DNA from 2 places in the Kitasatospora dryopteridis genome. Region 2 is predicted to be linked to the other one. Evidence: predicted binding sites of a transcription regulator. Region 2 holds the regulator's gene; the other holds the start of a gene.
What was found. Region 2 encodes HrcA, which represses chaperone genes, less so after heat shock. Its sites were predicted from a motif close to TTNGCACTCNGNNNNNCNGAGTGCNAA; they were not measured.
Positions count from the first base shown of each region.

Region 1: ACQ614_RS20995 (FmdB family zinc ribbon protein) is a predicted target of HrcA. The motif match lies at 2,053-2,079, and genes of this name have one in related genera.

Region 1 covers NZ_CP192749.1:4,603,503-4,614,202, forward strand. The annotation lists gene ACQ614_RS20975 (sigma-70 family RNA polymerase sigma factor) at 1-203, shown strand, start outside; gene ACQ614_RS20980 (hypothetical protein) at 334-606, shown strand; gene mscL (large conductance mechanosensitive channel protein MscL) at 677-1,093, opposite strand; gene ACQ614_RS20990 (hypothetical protein) at 1,165-1,461, opposite strand; gene ACQ614_RS20995 (FmdB family zinc ribbon protein) at 1,749-2,042, opposite strand; gene ACQ614_RS21000 (MFS transporter) at 2,175-3,530, opposite strand; gene ACQ614_RS21005 (potassium/proton antiporter) at 3,845-5,329, opposite strand; gene ACQ614_RS21010 (penicillin acylase family protein) at 5,551-8,364, shown strand; gene ACQ614_RS21015 (5-formyltetrahydrofolate cyclo-ligase) at 8,384-8,971, opposite strand; gene ACQ614_RS21020 (GGDEF domain-containing protein) at 9,046-10,002, shown strand; gene galU (UTP--glucose-1-phosphate uridylyltransferase GalU) at 10,059-10,700, shown strand, end outside.
Region 2 covers NZ_CP192749.1:2,612,127-2,622,826, forward strand. The annotation lists gene ACQ614_RS11885 (S41 family peptidase) at 1-1,246, opposite strand, end outside; gene ACQ614_RS11890 (16S rRNA (uracil(1498)-N(3))-methyltransferase) at 1,351-2,100, opposite strand; gene dnaJ (molecular chaperone DnaJ) at 2,266-3,408, opposite strand; gene hrcA (heat-inducible transcriptional repressor HrcA) at 3,481-4,521, opposite strand; gene htpX (zinc metalloprotease HtpX) at 4,780-5,700, shown strand; gene pspAB (PspA-associated protein PspAB) at 5,721-6,305, shown strand; gene ACQ614_RS11915 (DUF3097 domain-containing protein) at 6,379-7,212, shown strand; gene hemW (radical SAM family heme chaperone HemW) at 7,277-8,506, opposite strand; gene ACQ614_RS11925 (AMP-dependent synthetase/ligase) at 8,564-10,462, opposite strand.

The sequences.
Region 1 (10,700 bases), 2.0 Mb from region 2:
TCGACGACCTGATCGGGCGGCTCGACGACCGCACGGCCTCGATCATCCGCTCCCGCTACGGCATGGAGGACGGCCGCGAGCGGACGCTCACCGAGGTCGGCAAGCAGCACGGGCTGACCCGCGAGCGCATCCGCCAGATCGAGAAGCACGCACTGGCCGAGCTGAAGAAGATCGCCGATCACGCCGGGTTCGAAGCGGCCTGACCGGTCGGCATCGGGGACGCCGACTCCTTTGGCCCCGGCCCGGGCACTGCCCGGGACCGGGGCCGTGCGGTGTCCGACCCGCCGTGGGACACGCCCTAGGCTGGTGGACGAGAGAACTGGAGACGGGACGATGGGCGAGCAGGACGGCGGCCGCGGCGCCGAGCGGGGCACCGAGCGGGACGGGCGGCCCGAGGACGGGCGCCCCGGCAAGGACGCGGGCACCGGCGGGGGCACGGCGGCCCGGCCCGCGAAGCCGGCCCCGAAGCTGGTGTTCGGCGACCCGCTGGACCGGCAGAGCAGCGACGACACCGACCGCGGCTGGGGTGAGCGCCCCGGCGAGGGCGGCGCGTCCCGCGGGCTCGACTGGTACCTGAGCCAGCGGCCGCCGCACCACGGCGGGTAGCGGCCGGCTGGGCTGCAGCCCGGAACACCGCTGCCCGGAGCGAGGCCCGCCCGCCGGACCCGTGGGCCGGTCAGTTGCGCTGCACCAGGGCGTCGCGGATCTCGGCCAGCAGGACGACCTCCTTCGCCTCCGCCTCCAGGACCTCCTCATCCGTGGTCTTCCGCTTCGCCATGAAGTGCAGCATCGGCAGAATGAAGACGAAGTAGACCACCGCGGCAGTGATCACGAACTGCACGACGGCGCTGAGCACCTCGCCCCACAGGATGAAGATGCCGGACGAGACCGTACCGTCGGGCGCCAGTCGGCAGGGGCCCTTGAGGCAGGACCGGTAGGACGCGAGGTCCTTGGTGCCGAACAGGCCGACGATCGGATTGATGACGCCCTTCACGAACGCATTGATGATGTTCGTGAATGCCGCGCCGATCACGACGGCGACCGCGAGATCGACGACGTTTCCGCGGAGCAGGAATTCCCTGAAACCCTTCATTCCGCAACGACACCACAGCGTGCAGGCGGCATCGGAATTCGGCACGCCGGTGGGCCCGGTGCGCCGCCGGTTCAGTCCGTCGGCGGGGCGGTGCCGGTGCAGCGGGGCGCGGAGGCCGACTCGGCGGCGGTCGTCGCCGCGGCGGCCGGGGCGTGCGGGCCGGGCCGCAGCGGCCCGGCGGCGAGTGCGGTGGCCGCGGCGAGCAGCCCGGCCGCGAGCACGCTCGGGCGGTGCCGCACGGCCTGCTGCAGCCGGTGGCGCCCGCCGGAGCCCCGCCGGATCGGCGGGAAGTCCGGCACCTCCCGGCGGGGCGGCACGGCGAAGGGGAGCGGGAGCGGGGAAGCCAGGTGGGTGGTCACAGCGGTCATCCGCCTTCGGTCGGTCCTGCGCGGACCCGGCCGGGCCCGCGGGAACCAGAATGCGGCGGCCACAACGGCCCCGGAATTCCCCAGCCCATTCCTGTGGAAAACCCGGGCCTGTGGAAAACTCCGTCACCCGGGCGGGGGAACGTCCCGCCCGCAGAACGGGGACCGGACGGGCCGCACCCGGCAGGGGCAGGACGGGCCGCACCCGGGCCCGGACATGCGGAGAGCCCGGTGCCGCCGGCCCCGAGGGGCGGCGGCACCGGGCTCTGCCGTGCGACGTGGCCGAAGGCTCAGCTCGCGGCCGGAGCCGACGCCGTCGACCCGGAGGACGCGGCGGCCGGTGCGGAGGACGTCGAGGAGCCGGACGAGGCCGAGGACGACCCCGAACCCACCGAGCTGCTGGAGGAGGAGCGGCTGTCGGTGCGGTAGAAGCCCGAGCCCTTGAACACGACGCCCACGGCCGAGAAGACCTTGCGGAGCTTCCCCTGGCAGTCGGGGCACGTGGTCAGCGCCTCGTCGGTGAACTTCTGCACCGCCTCCAGGCCGTTGCCGCACTCGGTGCACTGGTACTGGTACGTGGGCACTTGCTTCCTCCTGGCACTCTCGCCTGATGAGTGCTAACGATCGTCCATGATGCGGCATTCCGCTGGAACAGTCCAGCGATGCCGGGTGTGAGATGGACCGGGCCGCCCGGCCGAGGCGCCGCCGGCCTGCGGTCAGGCCCGCCCGGCGCCGACCAGTTCCCGCGTGCCCGCACTGCCCGCCGCGGCCGGTTCGAAGACGGTGGTGACCGCGGACTGCGGCTCCCCGCCGACGGCCTTCGCGGGTGCGACCAGAAGCCCGCGCAGCGCGACCAGGGCGATCAGGCCGAGGCCCGCGCCGACCACCGGCACCAGGAAGCCCGTGGAGGGCCCGCCCGCGTCGATCAGCAGTCCGGCGACGGTCGAACCGGCCGCGAGGCCGAGTCCGATGGCGCCGGTGAGCCAGGTGAACGCCTCGGTCTTGGCGCCGTCCGCGACGAGCGTCTCGACCAGGGTGTAGCCGGTGATCAGAGTGGGCGCGATGGCGAGGCCGCAGAAGAGGCCGGCCACGGCCAGCGCGGTCAGGTTGGGCATGGCCCACAGCGTCGAGCAGCCGAGGACCAGCAGGGCGTAGCAGCCGAGCATCCGCTGCCGGGCGGGCCGGCGCCAGGCGACCAGGCCGTACAGCACGCCGGCGAGCATCGAGCCGCCGGCGAAGATGCCGTACACGGTGCCGTTGGCGCCGCCGCGGCCGACCGACTCGGCGAAGGCGGTCACCGAGACCTGCATGGCGCCGAAGACGCTGCCGACCCCGAGGAACGAGGCGGCCAGCAGCCGGACGCCGGGGGAGGACAGCGCGGACGGGCCGCGGCCGTCGGCGGTGCGCGGGTGGCGGGCCGGGGCGGTGCCGCGCTGGGCAGCGAAGGCCAGGCCGCCGGCGACGGTCAGCGCCGCCTCGGCGATCAGCGCGGCGGACGGGGTGACGGTGGTGGCGATGGCGGTGGCCAGCACCGGGCCGACCACGAAGGTGAACTCGTCGGTGACCGACTCGAAGGCGAAGGCCGTGTTCAGGGTGGCCGGGGAGTCCGACAGCCGGGCGACCCAGCGGGCCCGGACCATGGCGCCGATCTGCGGCACCGAGGCGCCGGCCGGGGCGGCGGCCGCGAACAGCGCCCACGCCGGGGCGTGGCCGAGGGCCAGGGCGATCAGTGCGCCCACCGACAGGGCGTGCACCGCGACGCTGGGCAGCAGCACGGCGGCCTGGCCGTAGCGGTCGGCGAGCCGGCCGGTCTGCGGGCCGATCACGGCCTGGGCGACGGCGGAGACGGCCGCGACGGCACCGGCCGTGCCGTACGAGCCGTGGGTGTCCAGGACGAGCAGCACGATGCCCAGGCTGAGCATGGCGTACGGCAGTCGGGCGGCGAAGGCGGGGGCCAGGAACGTCCAGGCGCCGGGGGTGCGGAGCAGTGCCGCGTATCCGACCCGGGCGGGCGCGGCGGGCGCGGGCGTGCCGGGGGACAGGGGGTCTTCGACCGTTCGGCGGGCCGTCACGGTCGGTCCTTCCTGCTGCCTGGTAGCGCGCCGGGGAACGGGTGGGCCCCGACGGCGCCGAGAGTCGTCCTCTCGCGCGTCGACCGGGGTAGATACCGGGTCCGGCCGGCTGTGGGGTGGTGCGCTCGCCGGCGTCAGGCTGTGTGCTGCGGACCGCGGCCGCCGAGCGGTCGCGCCAACTCTGCATCAGGCAGATGTTGCGGGTTTTCTAGGTGTAGATCTTCCGTATCAATCGATTATATGGCAGCGGGGCCTGTGCAGGCTGGCGATGCAAGGCATCTCACACTCCGCGCGCCGGTGGTCAGCCCCCGGGCTCACCGTCCGCGCAGCCAGCCCGCGAGTTTGCCGCCCTGGTCCACCGCGCGCAGCCGCCGCTCGGCGGCCTCGCCGACCTCCTCGGTGGTGACCACCAGCAGCTCGTCGCCGGCCCGCAGGATGGTGGTGCGCTCGGGCACGAAGCTGCTGCCCTCCCGGACGACCAGGGTGACCGCCGCGCCCTTGGGCAGCCGCAGCTCGCCGATCTCGACGCCGGACATCTTCGACTCGGGCGAGAGCGAGACCGACAGCAGGTGTCCGTGCAGCTTCTCCAGCGGCGCGGACTCGATGCCGAGGTCCTGGCCGAGGTCGCCCTCGCCGATCCTCAGCCCGCGGGCCACCATCGGCAGGGTCGGCCCCTGGACCAGGGTGAACACCACGACCAGCACGAAGACGATGTTGAAGACCTCCTGCGCCCGGGGCGCGGCCGCCACCATCGGGATGGTGGCGAGCACGATGGGCACCGCGCCGCGCAGGCCGGCCCAGCTGAGCAGCGCCTGCTCCCGCCAGGGCAGCCGGAAGGGCGTGAGCGAGAGCAGGACGGAGGCCGGGCGGGCGAGGAAGACCAGGACCGCGCCGCTGACCAGGGCCGGGACGAGCGCCGAGCCCATCTCACTGGGGGTCACCAGCAGGCCGAGCAGGACGAACATGCCGATCTGCCCGATCCAAGCGAGACCGTCCGCGAAACCGCGGACGGCCGGGCCGTGCGGGAGCTTGGAGTTCCCGAGGATCACCGCGGCGGTGTAGACGGCGAGGAAGCCGGAGCCGTGCAGCAGCGAGCCCCCCGCGTAGGCCAGCACGGTCAGCGCCATCACGGCGATCGGGTAGAGGCCGGAGGACGGCAGGGCGACGTGCTTGATGCCGAAGGCGCCGAGCCGGCCGACCGCGTAGCCGACCGCGGCGCCGACGGCGAGCTCGCCGATGATGGTGCCGACCAGCACGTACCAGGGGTCGGTCGGGCCGGCGGTGGCGAAGGCGACGACCAGGATGACCACCGGCGCGTCGTTCAGACCGGACTCCGCCTCCAGCAGGCCGGTGAGCCGGCGCGGCAGCGGCACCATCCGCAGCACCGAGAAGACCGCGGCGGCGTCGGTGGAGGAGACGATCGCGCCGAGCAGCAGGGCGGTGCGCCAGTCCAGGCCGACCAGCCAGTGGGCGCCGGCGGCGGTCACGAAGACGCTGACGGCCACGCCGACCGTGGCCAGGACGGTGGCGGCGGGCATGACCGGTCTGATCGCCCGCCAGCTGGTCTTCAGGCCGCCCTCCGCCAGGATGACCACCAGCGCCGCGTAGCCCAGGACCTGGGCGAGGGCGACGTTGTCGAAGACCAGGCCGAGGCCGTTGTGGCCGAGGGCGACGCCGATGCCCAGGTAGATCAGCAGGCTGGGCAGCCCGGAGCGGGTGGAGATGCGCACGGCGACCACCGCGACCAGGAGGATCGCGGAGAACTCGAGCAGGAACGCGTTCAGGCGGTCGACGGTCACGCAGGGGCACCTCGGCGGCAGGAGGGGCTGATGAGTCGTTACTCAGTCTAACATTTTACTTGATCTTTGACTGAGGCCCCTCGGCCTTCCCTTCCGGTCGCCCGGCCGGGGTATCGTCCCCTCTGTTCCAACCGTGGGCGTCCCCGGTGCACGTCCGCCACCTGAGCCGACCTAATGTGGTGAGCTGTCACCGCCGCCACGACCCCCAGTCAAGGACCCAGATGCCCCGCTCGAAGAAGTTCCGGCGCGCCCGTCTGATCGTGATCGTGCTGGCCGTGGTGCTGATCGCCGGGCTGGGCGGGGGCGGATACTGGGCGGTCCACACCGTGCGGGCGTCCTTCCCGGAGCTGGCCGGCACCGTCCGGGTCTCCGGCATGGCCGCCCCGGTCGACGTGAAGCGCGACGACAAGGGCGTGCCGCAGCTCTACGCGGACACCTCCGAGGACCTCTTCCGCGCCCAGGGCTACGTGCAGGCCCAGGACCGCTTCTGGGAGATGGACGTCCGACGGCACATCACCGCCGGCCGGCTGTCCGAAATGTTCGGTTCCGGCCAGGTCGAGAAGGACGCCTTCCTGCGCACCATGGGCTGGCGCCAGGTCGCGCAGCAGGAGTACGACACCGTCCTGTCCGCCGAGACCAAGAAGTACCTGCAGGCCTACGCGGACGGCGTGAACGCCTGGCTCGCCGAGCACCCCGGCGGGGCCGGCGCCTCCCTCGAGTACGCCCTGCTCGGCGCGGTGACCAGCGGATACAAGCCGGAGAAGTGGACCCCGGTCGACTCGGTGGCCTGGCTCAAGGCGATGGCCTGGAACCTCTCCGGCAACCTCACCGAGGAGGTCGACCGCTCGCTGCTGGCCCAGAACTTCCAGCAGGAGGAGATCGAGCAGCTCTACCCGACGTACCCGTTCGACCGCAACGGCACCATCGTCAAGGCCGGCAGCCTCGCCGCCGACGGCACCTACCGTCCGGCCGGCGACACCGCCTCCGCGGGCGCCACCACGACGGGCGCCACCGGCACCGCCGGCAACGGCGGCAACGGCACGGCCGGCAGTAACGGCACCACCGGAAGCGGCAGCAACAGCGCCGCCGGCACCACCCAGAGCCGCACCGCCACCCAGGCCGCGCTCAAGGGCATCGCCGACAAGAGCGCCTCCCTGCCGCTGCTGCTCGGTCCGGACGGCCAGGGCATCGGCTCCAACTCCTGGGTCGTCTCCGGCAGCCACACCACCACCGGCAAGCCGCTGCTCGCCAACGACCCGCACCTCGGCCCGGGCATGCCGTCCGTCTGGTACCAGATGGGCCTGCACTGCCGCACCGTCGGCCCCAAGTGCGGCTTCGACGTCGCCGGCTTCACCTTCGCCGGCACCCCCGGCGTGGTCATCGGCCACAACAAGGACATCGCCTGGGGCTTCACCAACCTCGGCGCCGACGTCACCGACCTCTACCTGGAGAAGGTCACCGGCCCGGACACCTACCTGCGCGACGGCAAGGAGGTGAAGTTCCAGACCCGCAAGGAGACCATCAAGGTCGCCGGCGGCGAGGACCGCACCATCACCGTCCGTACCACGGTCAACGGCCCGCTGATCTCCGACCAGTCCTCCGAGCAGCAGAACGTCGGCACCTACGCCCCGGCCGGCAACGCCGCCCCGGACCGCGCCAGCGGCTACGGCGTCGCCCTGCAGTGGACGGCCCTCACCCCGGGCAGGACCATGGACGCCGTCTTCGAGCTCGACCGCGCCGCCGACTGGAAGGACTTCCAGAAGGCCGCCGCCGACTTCGCCGTCCCCGCCCAGAACCTGATCTACGCCGACACCAAGGGCAACATCGGCTACCAGACCCCGGGCGTCATCCCCGTCCGCGGCAAGGGCGACGGCCGCTACCCGGCCCCGGGCTGGGACTCGGCCTACGACTGGAAGAAGGAGCCGATCCCCTTCAAGTCGCTGCCCTACAGCCTCAACCCGGCCGCCGGCTACATCGTCACCGCCAACCAGGCCGTGGCCGGCAGCGGCTACCCGTACACCCTCACCACCGACTGGGAGTACGGCACCCGCGCCAAGGAGGTCACCGACCAGATCGAGGGCAAGCTCAAGAACGGCGGCAAGATCTCCCCGGACGACATGCAGGCCATGCAGCTGGACAACACCAGCGTGATGGCCAAGACCCTCGTGCCGCTGCTGCTCAAGGTGAAGATCAGCGACCCGTACGTCCGCGAGGCCCAGGACCTGCTCAAGGACTGGAACTACCACCAGGACGCCGACTCCGCGGCCGCCGCCTACTACAACGGCGTCTGGCGGGCCCTGCTCACCCTCGCCTTCGGCCAGAAGCTCCCGGCCTCGCTGCGCGCCGAGGGCGACTGCCTGCTGGTCCGTCAGAAGTCCAACTCGACGCTGCCCGACGACGCGGTCAACGGCGAGGTGAAGCCCGTCACCGAGTGCGGCACCCGCAAGCCCGACCAGGCCCAGCCGGACGGCGGCGACCGCTGGACGGAGGTCGTGCGCACCCAGCTCGCGCAGCCCGACAGCAAGTGGTGGAACTACATCGACTCCGACCACCTGCCGCAGCGCGGCCTGAACAACCTGCTCGCCCAGGCGATGAAGAACGCCCGCCAGGACCTCACCGCCTACCTCGGCAAGTCCATCTCCACCTGGAGCTGGGGCCGCCTGCACACCCTGACGCTCAAGGAGAACACGCTCGGCAGCGACGACTCCTCGATCGCCTCCGGCTTCGTGCACCGGCTGCTCAACCGCGGCCCCTACCGCCTCTCCGGCGGCAGCGCCGCGGTGAACGCCGCCGGCTGGAACGCCGCCGCCGGGTACCAGGTCGACTGGATCCCCTCGATGCGGATGGTCGTGGACCTCAGCGACTTCGACGCCTCCCGCTGGATCAACGTCGGCGGCGCCTCCGGTCACGCCTTCCACAGCAACTACAACGACCAGACCGAGCTGTGGGCCAAGGGCGACCTGCTGCCCTGGGCCTACTCCGCGGACGCCGTCACCAAGGCCACCGAGCACACCATGACGCTCACCAGCGGCTGACCCGCCGCGGGGGCGCCCCTCAGCCGGCGCCCCCGCGGAAACGGTGCACGCCGGACGGCGTCACCACCGCGTCCACCGGCAGGTCGTGCTCCTCGCCCGGCACCTGCTCCAGCAGCTCCTCCTCGTACAGCAGCGTCGCCAGCAGCGGCCGCGCCCCGGCCGCCGCCAGCCGGGCCAGCACCCGGTCGTAGCTGCCGCCGCCGCGGCCCAGCCGCACGCCCCGGCGGTCCACCGCCAGGCCGGGCAGCAGCACCAGCCGCGCCCCGCACACCGCGTCCGGCCCCAGCCGCGGGCCGGTCGGCTCCAGCAGCCCCCGGGAGGCCGGGGCCAGCGCCCGGCGCCCCTCGTACCGTGCCCAGTCCAGGTCGTTGTCCGGCAGCAGCACCGGCAGCAGCACCTGCACCCCCCGGGCCGCCAGCGCGTCCAGCAGCGGCCCGGTGCCCGGCTCGCCGCCGACCGACACGTACGCCGCCACCGTCCACCCCGGCTCGGCCAGCCCGGCGGCCCGCACGGCCAGCCCTTCCGCCGCCGATGCCCGCCGAGTGGGTGACAGCTCACGGCGTCCTGCCAGCAGGCGTGACCTCAAAGCGGCCTTGTCGTTGTGCAATGGATTGGCAGTCAAGGGTTCCCCACAGCTCGGCACCGATCGGTGCCCAGAGCCTGACATGCGGAAGGCCCCACATGTCCACTCCGCTCCTGGTCCAGGCCCTCGCCGGGCTGAGCGCCCCCGCCCTGGCCAGCGCCGGCCTGCTCGGCCTGCGCCTGCGCCGCAGCGCCGCCGCGGCCGCCGAGCGCGAGGCGGCCCTGCAGGGCCGGGTGGCCGAGCTCCGCAGGGAGCGGGACGAACTCCAGCGCACCGCCTCCTGCGACCCGCTCACCGGTGTGTGGAACTACCGCCACCTGCAGATCACCCTGGACAAGGAGATCGAGCGCGCCCGCCGGGCCGAGGCCGCCGACGAACGCCGCCCGCTCGCCCTGCTGATGCTGGAGATCGCGGGCTTCGACGCGGTCGTCGCCGAGCACGGCCGCAGCCGGGCCGGTGCCGTGCTGCGCGACCTCGCCCAGCGGCTCGCCGTCGAGATCCGCCGCTCCGACACCCTCGGCCGCTACGGCGGCGAGGAGTTCCTGGTGCTGCTGCCCGACACCGGCGCCGAGGGGGCCGTCCAGGTCGCCGAGCGGCTCTGCTGGACGGTCCGCCGGCACCGGCTGCTGGACTGGTCCGCGAACGGCACCGCCCGCGGGGCCGGCACCCGGTCGGGCGACCCGACCACGGCAACCGCGACCGCCCGCGGGAACGGCCTCACCGCCTCCGTCGGCATCGCCGTCCTGCCCCGCGACGGCTCGCACGCCGCCCTGCTGCTGCGCGCCGCCGACCGGGCCCTGGCCGAGGCCCGGCGGGCCGGCGGCGACTGCTGGCGCGGCGCCCCGGTCGAGAGCGTGCCGACGGTGCCCGCGGCCACCGCGGCCCCGGCCGCCGCCGCGTGGTCCAGGAGGAGGGCGGAGGGCCTCGCAGGGGCCGCGGAAATCCCGGGTAATGTGTCCGCTTGTGCCGGCGAGGAGGTCACCTTCACCTCCGTCGGCCAGGCCCGCACCGCTGCGGCCGCTGCCGCCACGGCCGCTGCTCGGGACGGGGTTTAAAGACCCGACTCACCGCGCTCTCAGAGGGCGCTGAAACGCCTCAGTAAGGTCGACGCATGACGAAGACGCACGCCCGCACCCCAGTCACCAAGGCCGTCGTTCCCGCTGCCGGCCTGGGGACACGCTTCCTGCCCGCGACCAAGGCGACACCCAAGGAGATGCTGCCGGTCGTCGACAAGCCGGCGATCCAGTACGTCGTCGAGGAGGCCGCAGCAGCCGGCCTGTCCGACATACTGATGGTGACGGGCCGCAACAAGCGGGCCCTGGAGGACCACTTCGACCGCGCCTACGAGCTCGAGGAGCTGCTCGCCCGCAAGGGCGACCACGACCGGCTCCGCCGCGTCCAGGAGTCCGTCCAGCTCGCCAACATGCACTACGTCCGCCAGGGCGACCCCAAGGGCCTCGGCCACGCCGTCCTCGTCGCCGAGCAGCACGTCGCCGGCCAGCCCTTCGCCGTCCTCCTCGGCGACGACCTGATCGACCCGCGCGACCCGCTGCTCTCCCGCATGATCGAGGTCCAGCAGGAGCTCGGCGGCTCCGTCGTCGCCCTCATGGAGGTCGACCCCTCGCAGATCCACCTCTACGGCTGCGCCGCCGTCAAGCCGAACGGCCTCGGCGACGACGTCTTCCGGATCACCGACCTGGTCGAGAAGCCCGACACCGCGGACGCCCCGTCCAACTACGCGGTGATCGGCCGC
Region 2 (10,700 bases):
CGGTGCCGTCGGAGAGTGCGACGAGCAGCACCCGGCCGTCGTGCGAGGCGACGGCGAGCTGTCGGCCGTCCGGCGAGACGGCCAGGTCGAGGACCCGGCCGAGGCCGCCCGCGGCCAGCCGGCGCCGGTCGGCGGCGAGCACCGCGGGCGCGTACTCGAGCGCGTCGTCGCCCTCGGCGTCGGTGACCCAGACGGCGCCCTGGGTGCCGTCGGCGCCGGGCACCACGCGGGCGAGGCGGGCGCGGGCGCCGGGGGTGGCGTCCAGCACCCGGGCCGGGCCCTCACGGTGCGTCAGCCAGTGCACGGTGCCGCGGACGACGACGGCGCTGGCCCGGCCGGTGCGGTCCGGGGCGACGGCGTCGAGCCGGCCGGCGGCCGAGACCGGGTGCGGCTGGCGGCGGGTGCGCGGACCGGCGAGCCGGATGTCCAGGCGGCGCGGTTCGGCGCCGTCGAGGTCGTCGAGCAGCCAGAGGTCTCCCCCGCTGTGCCAGACCACCCGGGTGCCGTCGGTGGTGGCGTTGCGGGCGTAGAACCCGCCGTCGCTGTGCCGGCGCAGGTCGGAGCCGTCGGGGAGGCTGGAGTACAGCTGCCCGGTGCCCTCGTGATCGGAGAGAAAGGCAATCCTGGAGTTGTGGGGCCCGCCGACCCACAGCGGCGACTCGATGTTGCCGTCCAGGCCGGTGTGCAGCCGCTCGAAGTCCCGCTCGCCGATCCACAGCTTGCCGGTGGTGCCGCCGCGGTAGCGCTTCCAGTGCGCGGGCTCCCGGCTGAAGGCCGACAGCAGCAGCACGCGGTCGCCCTCCGGCTCGAAGGCGAGCCCGCCGACCGGCCCGTAGGGCAGCCGGGCCGGCTCGCCGCCGTCCAGCGGGACGGCGAAGGCCCAGGTGCGGCGCAGGGTGGCCTGACCGGCGGTGGTGACGGCGACCGGGCGGCCGTCGGCCGTCCAGCCGCGCAGCGCGGTGCGGGCGCTGCCCCAGTGGGTGAGTCGCCGGGAGGGGCCGCCGTCGGTGGGGGCGACGTGGATCTCCGGCGCGCCGTCCCGGGTCGATGTCCAGGCGACGTGCCGGCCGTCCGGCGAGAAGCGCGGGTGGCTGACCGGCGTCTGGTCCGCCGTCAGCCGCCAGGCCCGGCCGCCGTCCAGCGGAGCGAGCCAGACGTCGTCCTCGGCGACGAAGGCGACCAGGTCGCCGTGCAGGTGGGGGTGGCGCAGGTAGGCGCCCTGGGAGGTGCTCTGCGGTTCGGTCACAGCAGCACCCTAGGCACCGCCGCGCCGCCCCGCAGGGGGTTTCTTCTTGAGCGTACGAACCCGGCGCGAACCGGCCGCCCGCGCGCCCCGCGGGCAGGGAGGAGTCAGGACCAGCGGCCGGTGCGGCCGAGCAGCAGGGCGCCGGCCGCCACGCCCGCCGTGGAGGTGCGCAGCACCGACGGGCCCAGCCGGTACGGTGCGGCGCCCGCCTCGGCGAAGGCGGCCAGCTCCTCCGGCGAGACGCCGCCCTCCGGGCCGACCACCAGCACGATGTCGCCCTTCTCCGGCAGCGCCGCGGTGGCCAGCGGCTCGGCGCCGTCCTCGTGCAGCACGGCCGCGAAGGCCGCCGCGGACAGCACCGGCGCCAGCTGACGGGTGGTCACGAGGTCGTGGACCTCGGGGAAGCGCAGCCGCCGGGACTGCTTCCCGGCCTCCCGCGCGGTGGCCCGCCACTTGGCGAGGGCCTTGGCGCCGCGGTCGCCCTTCCACTGGGTGATGCAGCGGGAGGCCGCCCACGGGATCACCGCGTCGACGCCGACCTCGGTCATGGTCTCCACCGCGAGCTCGCCGCGGTCGCCCTTGGGGAGGGCCTGGACGACGACGATCCGCGGGCCCGGCTCGGGCTCCTCGCGGACGGTGTCCACGGTGACGTCCAGCGCGTCCTTGCCGTGCACGGCGGTCACCGTGCCGTCGACCCCGAGGCCGAGCCCGTCGGCCAGGGTGATCGCCTCGCCGGCCTCCAGCCGCTTCACCGCGGCCGCGTGCCGCCCCTCGGGCCCGTCCAGCCGCACCACCGCACCGGCCACGGCCCCGGCCAGGACCGCACTCTCGACGACGAACACCGGCGCAGTCATGACAGGGGCTTCCTTACGAGAGTGAGTGCCGAAGGGGCGCGGGGAACTGCGCAGTCCGGGGGTGGGTCACTGCGCGCTCAGGGCCGACCCCTGGTCCGTACGGTGACCCGCATCCGAATTGCGCAGTCCCCCGCGCCCCTGGTGGTCGGCCCTGAGCGGTGGCTCCTAGCGCCCGTTGAAGGCGTCCTTGAGGCGGGAGAACAGGCCCTGCTGGCCCGGTGCGAACTGGCCGGACGGGCGCTCCTCGCCGCGCAGCATGGCGAGCCGCCGCAGCAGCTCCTCCTGCTCGGGGTCGAGCTTGGTCGGCGTCTGCACCTCGACATGCACTATCAGGTCGCCCCGGCCGCCGCCGCGCAGGTGCGTGATGCCGCGGCCGTGCAGCGGGATCGACTGCCCGGACTGGGTACCGGGCCGGATGTCGACCTCCTCCAGCCCGTCGAGGGTCTGCAGCGGCACCTGGGTGCCGAGGGCGGCCGCGGTCATCGGGATGGTGACGGTGCAGTGCAGGTCGTCGCCGCGCCGCTGGAACACCGCGTGGCTGGTCTCGGCGATCTCCACGTACAGGTCGCCGGCCGGGCCGCCGCCGGGGCCGACCTCGCCCTCGCCGGCCAGCTGGATGCGGGTGCCGTTGTCGACACCGGCGGGGATCTTGACGGTGAGGTTGCGGCGGGCGCGGACGCGGCCGTCGCCGGCGCACTCCGGGCACGGGGTCGGCACGACGGTGCCGAAGCCCTGGCACTGCGGGCAGGGGCGGGAGGTCATGACCTGGCCGAGGAAGGACCGGGTGACCTGGGATACCTCGCCCTTGCCGCGGCACATGTCGCAGGTCTGGGCGGAGGTGCCCGGTGCGGCGCCCTCGCCGGAGCAGGTGGTGCAGGTGACGGCGGTGTCGACCTGGAGTTCCTTGGTGGTGCCGAACGCGGCCTCCTCCAGGGTGATCTCCAGGCGGATCATGGCGTCCTGGCCGCGGCGGGTCCGCGAGCGCGGGCCGCGCTGGCCGCCGGCGGCGCCGAAGAAGGCGTCCATGATGTCGGAGAAGCCGAAGCCCGCGGCGCCGAAGCCGCCCGCGCCCGCGCCACCGCCGCCGTTGGGCGACAGCGGGTCGCCGCCGAGGTCGTAGACCTGGCGCTTGGCCGGGTCGGAGAGCACCTCGTAGGCGGCGTTGATCTCCTTGAACCGCTCCTGGGTCTTCGGGTCCGGGTTGACGTCCGGGTGCAGCTCACGCGCGAGGCGTCGGAACGCCTTCTTGATCTCGTCCTGCCCCGCATCCCGTCGGACGCCGAGTACCGCGTAGTAGTCCGTGGCCACCAAATGCTCCGCTTGTTCCGCCTCTAGAAGGTGCTTGCGTCCGACCGGCTGCGCTCGTTGCGCAGCTCGCTGTTACGACTCGGCCAGGATCTGACCCACGTACCGTGCCACCGCTCGCACCGCCCCCATTGTGCCCGGGTAATCCATCCGGGTCGGACCGATCACACCCAGCTTTGCCACGCTCTGGTCGCCCGAACCGTAACCGACGGAGACCACGGACGTGGAATTGAGGCCCTCGTACTCGTTCTCCCGGCCGATCCTGACCGTCATTCCGGACTCCGCGGTCTCACCCAGCAGGCGCAGCAGCACCACCTGCTCCTCCAGTGCCTCCAGCACCGGCTGGATGGTCAGCGGGAAGTCGTGCCCGAAGCGGGTCAGGTTGGCCGTGCCGGCCAGCATGATCCGCTCCTCGTTCTGCTCGGCGAGGGTCTCGAAGAGCGTCGCCAGCACGGTGGAGACGATCGGCCGGTCGCCGGGCTCGAAGGCGTTGGGGAGGTCGTCCAGGACGGAGGGCACGTCCGGCAGCCGGCGGCCTGCGGCCTGGGCGTTGAGCTTGGCCCGCAGGTCGGCCAGCACGCTCTCGCCGACCGTGCCGGGGCAGTCGACGATGCGCTGCTCCACCCGGCCGGTGTTGGTGATCAGGACGAGCATCACCTTCGCGGGTGCCAGCGCGACCAGTTCGACGTGCCGGACGGTGGAGCGGGTCAGCGACGGGTACTGCACGACCGCGACCTGGCGGGTCAGCTGGGCGAGCAGCCGGACGGTGCGGGTGACCACGTCGTCGAGGTCGACTGCGCCCTCCAGGAAGTGCCGGATGGCCCGGCGCTCGGGGGCGGTCATCGGCTTGACCTCGGCCAGCCGGTCGACGAACAGGCGGTAGCCCTTGTCGGTGGGGATGCGGCCGGCGCTGGTGTGGGGCTGGTGAATGAAGCCGTCCTCCTCCAGCGCCGCCATGTCGTTGCGCACCGTCGCCGGGGAGACGCCGAGGTTGTGCCGCTCGACGAGGGCCTTGGAGCCGACCGGCTCCTCGGTGCCCACGTAGTCCTGGACGATCGCGCGCAGCACGGCGAGCCTGCGCTCGTCGAGCGGGCGGACGCTTGGACGCGTGTCGATGAGACGCTCGTCGACCCTGCGCTCATTGACCACGGGGCACGCACCTCCGTCTTCGCCCGTTGGACCTGGTGACCGTCCGGTTCTCTGGCACTCTGGATGGCAGAGTGCCAGGACCGTACCTGCCAGTGTAAGTGCCCGACCCCGACGGCTGGAACGGGCCTCCCACGTGATCCTCGACCGATCCGGCGGGCGCGTCCCGTGCCCTGTCCGGCGGCCGGTGGCAGCATCGAAGGCGAGCGAGCTACCGAAGGAGCAGCGATGTCGTCGACACGGCAGCACTCCCGCTTCGCACCGGACCGCGGCCTGACCGGCCGGATGGTCACCACCATGTTCCTGATCGGCCTGGTCTACGTGGGGTTCACCGGGCTGCTGATCGTCCTGCTGCGCGGTGCCTGGCCGCTGATCCTGGTGCTGTCCGGCGGCCTGTTCGTCGCGCAGTTCTGGTTCAGCGACAAGATCACCCAGAAGGCGATGGGCGCCCACGAGGCGTCGCCCGAGGAGTATCCGCAGCTGCACGGCACGATCGACCGGCTCTGCGCGCTGGCCGACATGCCCAAGCCGCGGGTGGCGGTCGCCCGCAACGACATGCCGAACGCCTTCGCCACCGGCCGCAACCCGCAGAACGCGGTGGTCTGCGTGACCACCGGGCTGCTGCGCCGGCTGGAGCCGGAGGAGCTGGAGGGCGTCCTCGCGCACGAGCTGTCGCACGTCGCGCACCGGGACGTGGCCGTCATGACGGTGGCCGGCTTCCTCGGCGTCCTGGCCGGCGTGATGACCAGGGTCGCGCTGTACGGCGGCTTCCTGGGCGGCAACCGCAACAGCAACGACCCGAACACGGCGATCGCGCTGATCGTCGTCCCGCTGGTCAGCATGGTCGTCTACGCGCTGAGCTTCCTGCTGACCCGGATGCTGTCGCGCTACCGGGAGCTGGCCGCCGACCGCTCGGCGGCGCAGCTGACCGGGCGGCCGAGCGCGCTGGCCTCCGCGCTGACCAAGGTCACCGGGCAGATCGCCGCGATCCCGACCGAGGACCTGCGCAAGGCGCAGCCGTACAACGCCTTCTACTTCGCCCCGGCGCTGAACGCGCGGGAGGCCGCGTCCCAGCTGTTCTCCACCCACCCGTCGCTGGAGCAGCGGCTGGCGCAGCTGGCGAAGATCTCCGCCGAGCTCGGCCGCTGACGGCCGGGGAGAGGACGGTCATGGGATTCCTGGACACCCTGCTCGGGCGGAGCAAGCCGGTGAAGCCGGACCTGGACCAGCTGTTCGGCATCCCGTCCGCCGCGCTCACGCTGGAGGCGGCGGCCGGGTTCCTGCCGACCGGGCTGGGCTCGGTCTGCTTCGCGGCCGTCGAGGGCGGTGCCTTCGAGGAGGTGAAGCGGCAGGTCCGGGCGCTGCTGGACGCGGACACCGACCGCGGCGGCGTCCCGGTGGAGGCCTCCCGCGACGACTACGGGTACTCGTGGCTACTGGCCCGGCACACACCGGAGGAGCTGCCGGACCTGGTCAACGACCTGCACGCGGTCAACAGCGAGCTGGAGGCGCACGGCTTCGGCCCGCAGCTGCTGTGCTCCCTGGTGGGCTTCAAGGACGCCGAGGGCCGGTCGCTGGCGCTGGTGTACCTGTACAAGCGGGGCAGCTTCTACCCGTTCGCGCCGGTTCCGGGCGGCGGGGAGAAGCGGAACAGCCCGCTGGAGCTCCAGGTGAAGGCGATGCTCGGCGACGACCTGCGGATCGAACAGGAGCTGTCCCGGTGGTTCCCGGTCTGGGGCGCACCGGGGCTGTAGCGGGCGCACGGCGGCCCGGCGCGCCGTAGGCCGGACGGGGGATGCGCGGGCGTCGGGCTCGTACACTCCGTCCATGCGCAGCAGGCAGTACGGCCCCGACCTGACCCCGCCCTGGAAGCGGCAGCAGCCGGCCCCGGAGGTGGCTGCCGAGCGGGACCTGGTGGTCGAGGAGGCCGCGACCGGGTTCTGCGGGGCGGTGGTGCGCTGCGAGAAGACCGCGGAGGGCCCGACGGTCACCCTGGAGGACCGGTTCGGCAAGCACCGGGTGTTCCCGATGGTGGAGCGCGGCTTCCTGCTGGAGGGCCGCGTGGTGACCCTGGTGCGGCCCGCGGGGCCGGCCCCCGCGCAGGCGCCGGGCCGCACCGCCTCCGGGTCGGTCGCGGTGCCCGGGGCGCGGGCCCGGGTGGCCCGGGAGTCGCGGATCTACGTCGAGGGGCGGCACGACGCCGAACTGGTCGAGCGGGTCTGGGGCGACGACCTGCGGATCGAGGGCGTCGTCGTGGAGTACCTGGAGGGCGTGGACGACCTGCCGGCGATCGTGGCCCGGTTCGGGCCCGGCCCGGAGCGCCGGCTCGGCGTGCTGGTCGACCACCTGCTGCCGGGCACCAAGGAGCACCGGATCGCGGAGCAGGTCTCCGGCGGCTCGGTGCTGGTGGTCGGCCACCCCTACATCGACGTCTGGCAGGCCGTGAAGCCCGCCTCCGTGGGCATTCCGGCGTGGCCGGAGGTGCCGCGCGGGGAGGTGTGGAAGGAGGGCGTCTGCCGCCGCCTGGGCTGGCCGGTGGACCCGCCCGCGGCCTGGCGCCGCATCCTCGCCTCGGTCGACTCGTACCGGGACCTCGACCCCGCCCTCCTGGGCCGCGTCGAGGAACTGATCGACTTCGTGACCGCCACCGACACCCCTTAGGGGCGCGGGCGAGCCGCTCAGGAGCGCTGGGGGCACCTCGCGCCCCTGAGCGGCTCGCCCCTCTCTAGTCCACGAGGTCGCGGACGACGGCGTCGGCGAGGAGGCGGCCGCGCAGGGTGAGGGCGGCGCGGCCGTCCGCGTGGGCGGCGGGGTCGAGCAGGCCCTCCTCCAGGGCGTGCAGGGCGGCCTTGCGGCCGTCCTCGGTGAGGAGGTCGAGCGGGCAGCCGTCGACCAGCCGCAGCTCCAGCAGGATGCGCTCGACCCGGCGGTCCTCCTCGGCGAGGACCTCGCGGCCGAGGGCGGGGGTGCGCCCCTCGGCGAGGGCCCGGGCGTAGGCGGCGGGGTGCTTGGCGTTCCACCAGCGGACGCCGCCGACGTGGCTGTGTGCGCCGGGGCCGGCGCCCCACCAGTCGGCGCCGGTCCAGTAGAGCTCGTTGTGGCGGCAGCGCCCCTCGGGGGTGGTCGCCCAGTTGGAGACCTCGTACCAGGAGTAGCCGGCCCGGCTCAGGGCGTCCTCGGCGATGAGGTAGCGGTCGGCGTGCACGTCGTCGTCGATCATCGGGAGTTCGCCGCGGCGGACGCGGGCGGCGAGCCGGGTGCCCTCCTCGACGATGAGGGAGTAGGCGGAGACGTGGTCGGGGCCGGCGCCGATCGCGGCGTCCAGGGAGGCCCGCCAGTCGTCGTCGGACTCGCCGGGGGTGCCGTAGATGAGGTCGAGGTTGACGTGGTCGAAGCCGGCCTCGCGGGCCTCGGCGACGCAGGCCTCGGGGCGGCCGGGGGTGTGGTGGCGGTCGAGGACCTGCAGGACGTGCCTGCGGGCGCTCTGCATGCCGAAGGAGATCCGGTTGTAGCCGCCCTCGCGGAGCTCGGCCAGGTAGGCGGGGCCGACCGACTCCGGGTTGGCCTCGGTGGTGACCTCGGCGCCCGGGGCGAGCCCGAACTCCTCGCGGAGTGCGGCGAGCATCCGCACCAGGTCGCGGGCGGGCAGCAGGGTGGGTGTGCCGCCGCCGAGGAAGACGGTCCGCACGGGCAGGTCGGTGTCGCCGAGGACCTTCCGGGCGAGCCGGATCTCGGCGATCACGTTGTCGGCGTAGGTCTCCTGCGAGGCGACCGCGCCGGAGGAGCGCAGCTCGGTGGCGGTGTAGGTGTTGAAGTCGCAGTAGCCGCAGCGGCTGGCGCAGTACGGCACGTGCAGGTAGAAGCCGAACGGCCGGCTGCCGAGCCCGGTGAGGGCGTGCGCGGGCAGGGAGCCGTCGGACGGCACCGGTTCGCCGTCGGGGAGAGCGGAGGGCATACCCCCCATTGTCCCGTACGGCCCGGGTTGCCCCGGAGCCGCACGGGACGGCGGGTGTCAGGCCTCGTTGGAGCCGGCGTACATCTCGGTGATGGCGTCGGCGTACTCGCGCTCGACCACCGGGCGCTTGATCTTGAGGCTCGGGGTCAACTCGCCGTGCTCGACGTCGAGGTCGCGCGGCAGCAGGGTGAACTTCTTGATCGCCTGCCAGCGCTGGAGCTCGCCGTTGAGACGCTGGACGAACCCGTTGATCAGCTCGTTGGTCTCCGGTGCGGCGACCACCTCGGCGTAGGACTTGCCGGCCAGGCCGTGCTCGGCGGCCCACGGCATGATGACCGTCTCGTCGAGGCCGATCAGCGCGGTGCAGAAGTTGCGCTGGTTGCCGATGACCAGGACGTTGCTGACGAACGGGCAGACCGCCTTGAACTTGCCCTCGACCTCGCTCGGCGCGACGTACTTGCCGCCGGAGGTCTTGAACATGTCCTTCTTGCGGTCGGTGATCCGCAGGTAGCCGTCCTTGTCGAGCTCGCCGATGTCGCCGGTGTGGAGCCAGCCGTCCGGCTCCAGCACCTCGGCGGTCTGCTCGGGCAGCTGGTGGTAGCCGCGCATGACGCCGGGGCCGCGGAGCAGGATCTCGCCGTCCTCGGCGATCCGGACCTCGGTGCCGGGCAGCGGCAGGCCGACCGTGCCGACGCGCGTCGCGCCGTCCCGGTTGACGGTGGAGCCGGCCGAGGTCTCGGAGAGGCCGTAGCCCTCCAGGATCGGCACGCCGGCGCCCATGAAGAAGAAGCCGATCTCGGGGGCGAGCGCGGCGCTGCCGGAGACCGAGCCGCGCATCCGGCCGCCGAACGCGGCGCGGATCTTGGCGTACACCAGCTTGTCGGCGACCTTGTGCTGCAGGGTCAGCCCGAACGGGGCGGTGGCCCTGCCGGTGGCGATCTGGTTGGCCTGGGTGGTGCGCGCGTAGTCGCGGGCGACCTTGGCGGCCCACATGAAGATCTTGTACTTGGCGCCGCCCTCGGCGCGGGCCTTGCCGGCGATGCCGTTGTAGACCTTCTCGAAGATGCGCGGGGCGGAGGCCATCAGGGTGGGCCGGATCGCGGGCAGGTTGTGGATGATCCGGTCGACCCGGCCGTCCACGGCCATCACGTGGCCGGTGGCGATCTGGCCGGAGATCAGCGTCTTGCCGAAGACGTGCGACAGCGGCAGCCACATGAACTGCACGTCGTCGGAGCGCAGCAGCCCGCTCTGCTCCTGGGCCAGGCCCTCGTACGCCCAGCAGTCGTGCACCAGGCGCACGCCCTTGGGACGGCCCGTGGTGCCGGAGGTGTAGATGAGGGTGGCGAGCTGCTCGGGCTCCAGGGCGTCGACGGCCTTCTCGATGGCGTCCGGGTGGTCGACGAGGTAGGCGGCGCCGCGCTCCTCCAGCTCCGCCAGGGTGATGACGGTCAGTCCGGCGGTCTCCGGGGCGCCGGCCGGGGCGTCGAAGAGGATCACCGTCTCCAGCTCGGGCAGCTGGGCCTTCTCCTCGACCGCCTTGGCGAGCTGCTTCTCGTTCTCGGCGAACATCGCCCGACTGGCCGAGTTGCGGAGGATGAACGCCGTTTCGTCGGCGTTGGTGCTGGGGTACACGGTGGTGGTGGCAGCACCGGCGCACATGTTCCCGAGGTCCGCGATGATCCACTCGACCCGGGTGGTCGAGGAGATCGCGACGCAGTCCTCGGACTCGATACCCAGCGACATCAGGCCTGCCGCCACTGCTCTGACCCGCTCCGCGGTCTGCGCCCAGGTGAGTGAGCGCCACTGCTCTGCGCCGGGCGCGCCGTCCGCGGCGTGCTCGTCGACCGGCACCGGGTAGCGGTACGCCTCACCGTCGGGTGTGGCCTTTACCCTGCTGAGGAAGAGATGGGCCACAGAGGGCGGACGCCGCTCGATCATGGACTGCGCGGAACTCAACGAGGACCTCCGGGGGGCGGGTGGCCGAGGGTGAGGGACGGGCGGCCGTGGGGGCAGCCGAACCGGCCCGCCTTGTTAACCAGCAAGTAACAAGAAACCAGGCAGCAGCCTAGGGCGTGAGCGGCCGTTCCGTAAGGGGGTCGGGACAGCTGGCACACCTTCGGACCTGCAGTGCAGACGCGGTCCGCCCCGGCGACACGGGCGGTCCTAGCACGAAATACCCAGTTGCGAGTAGACC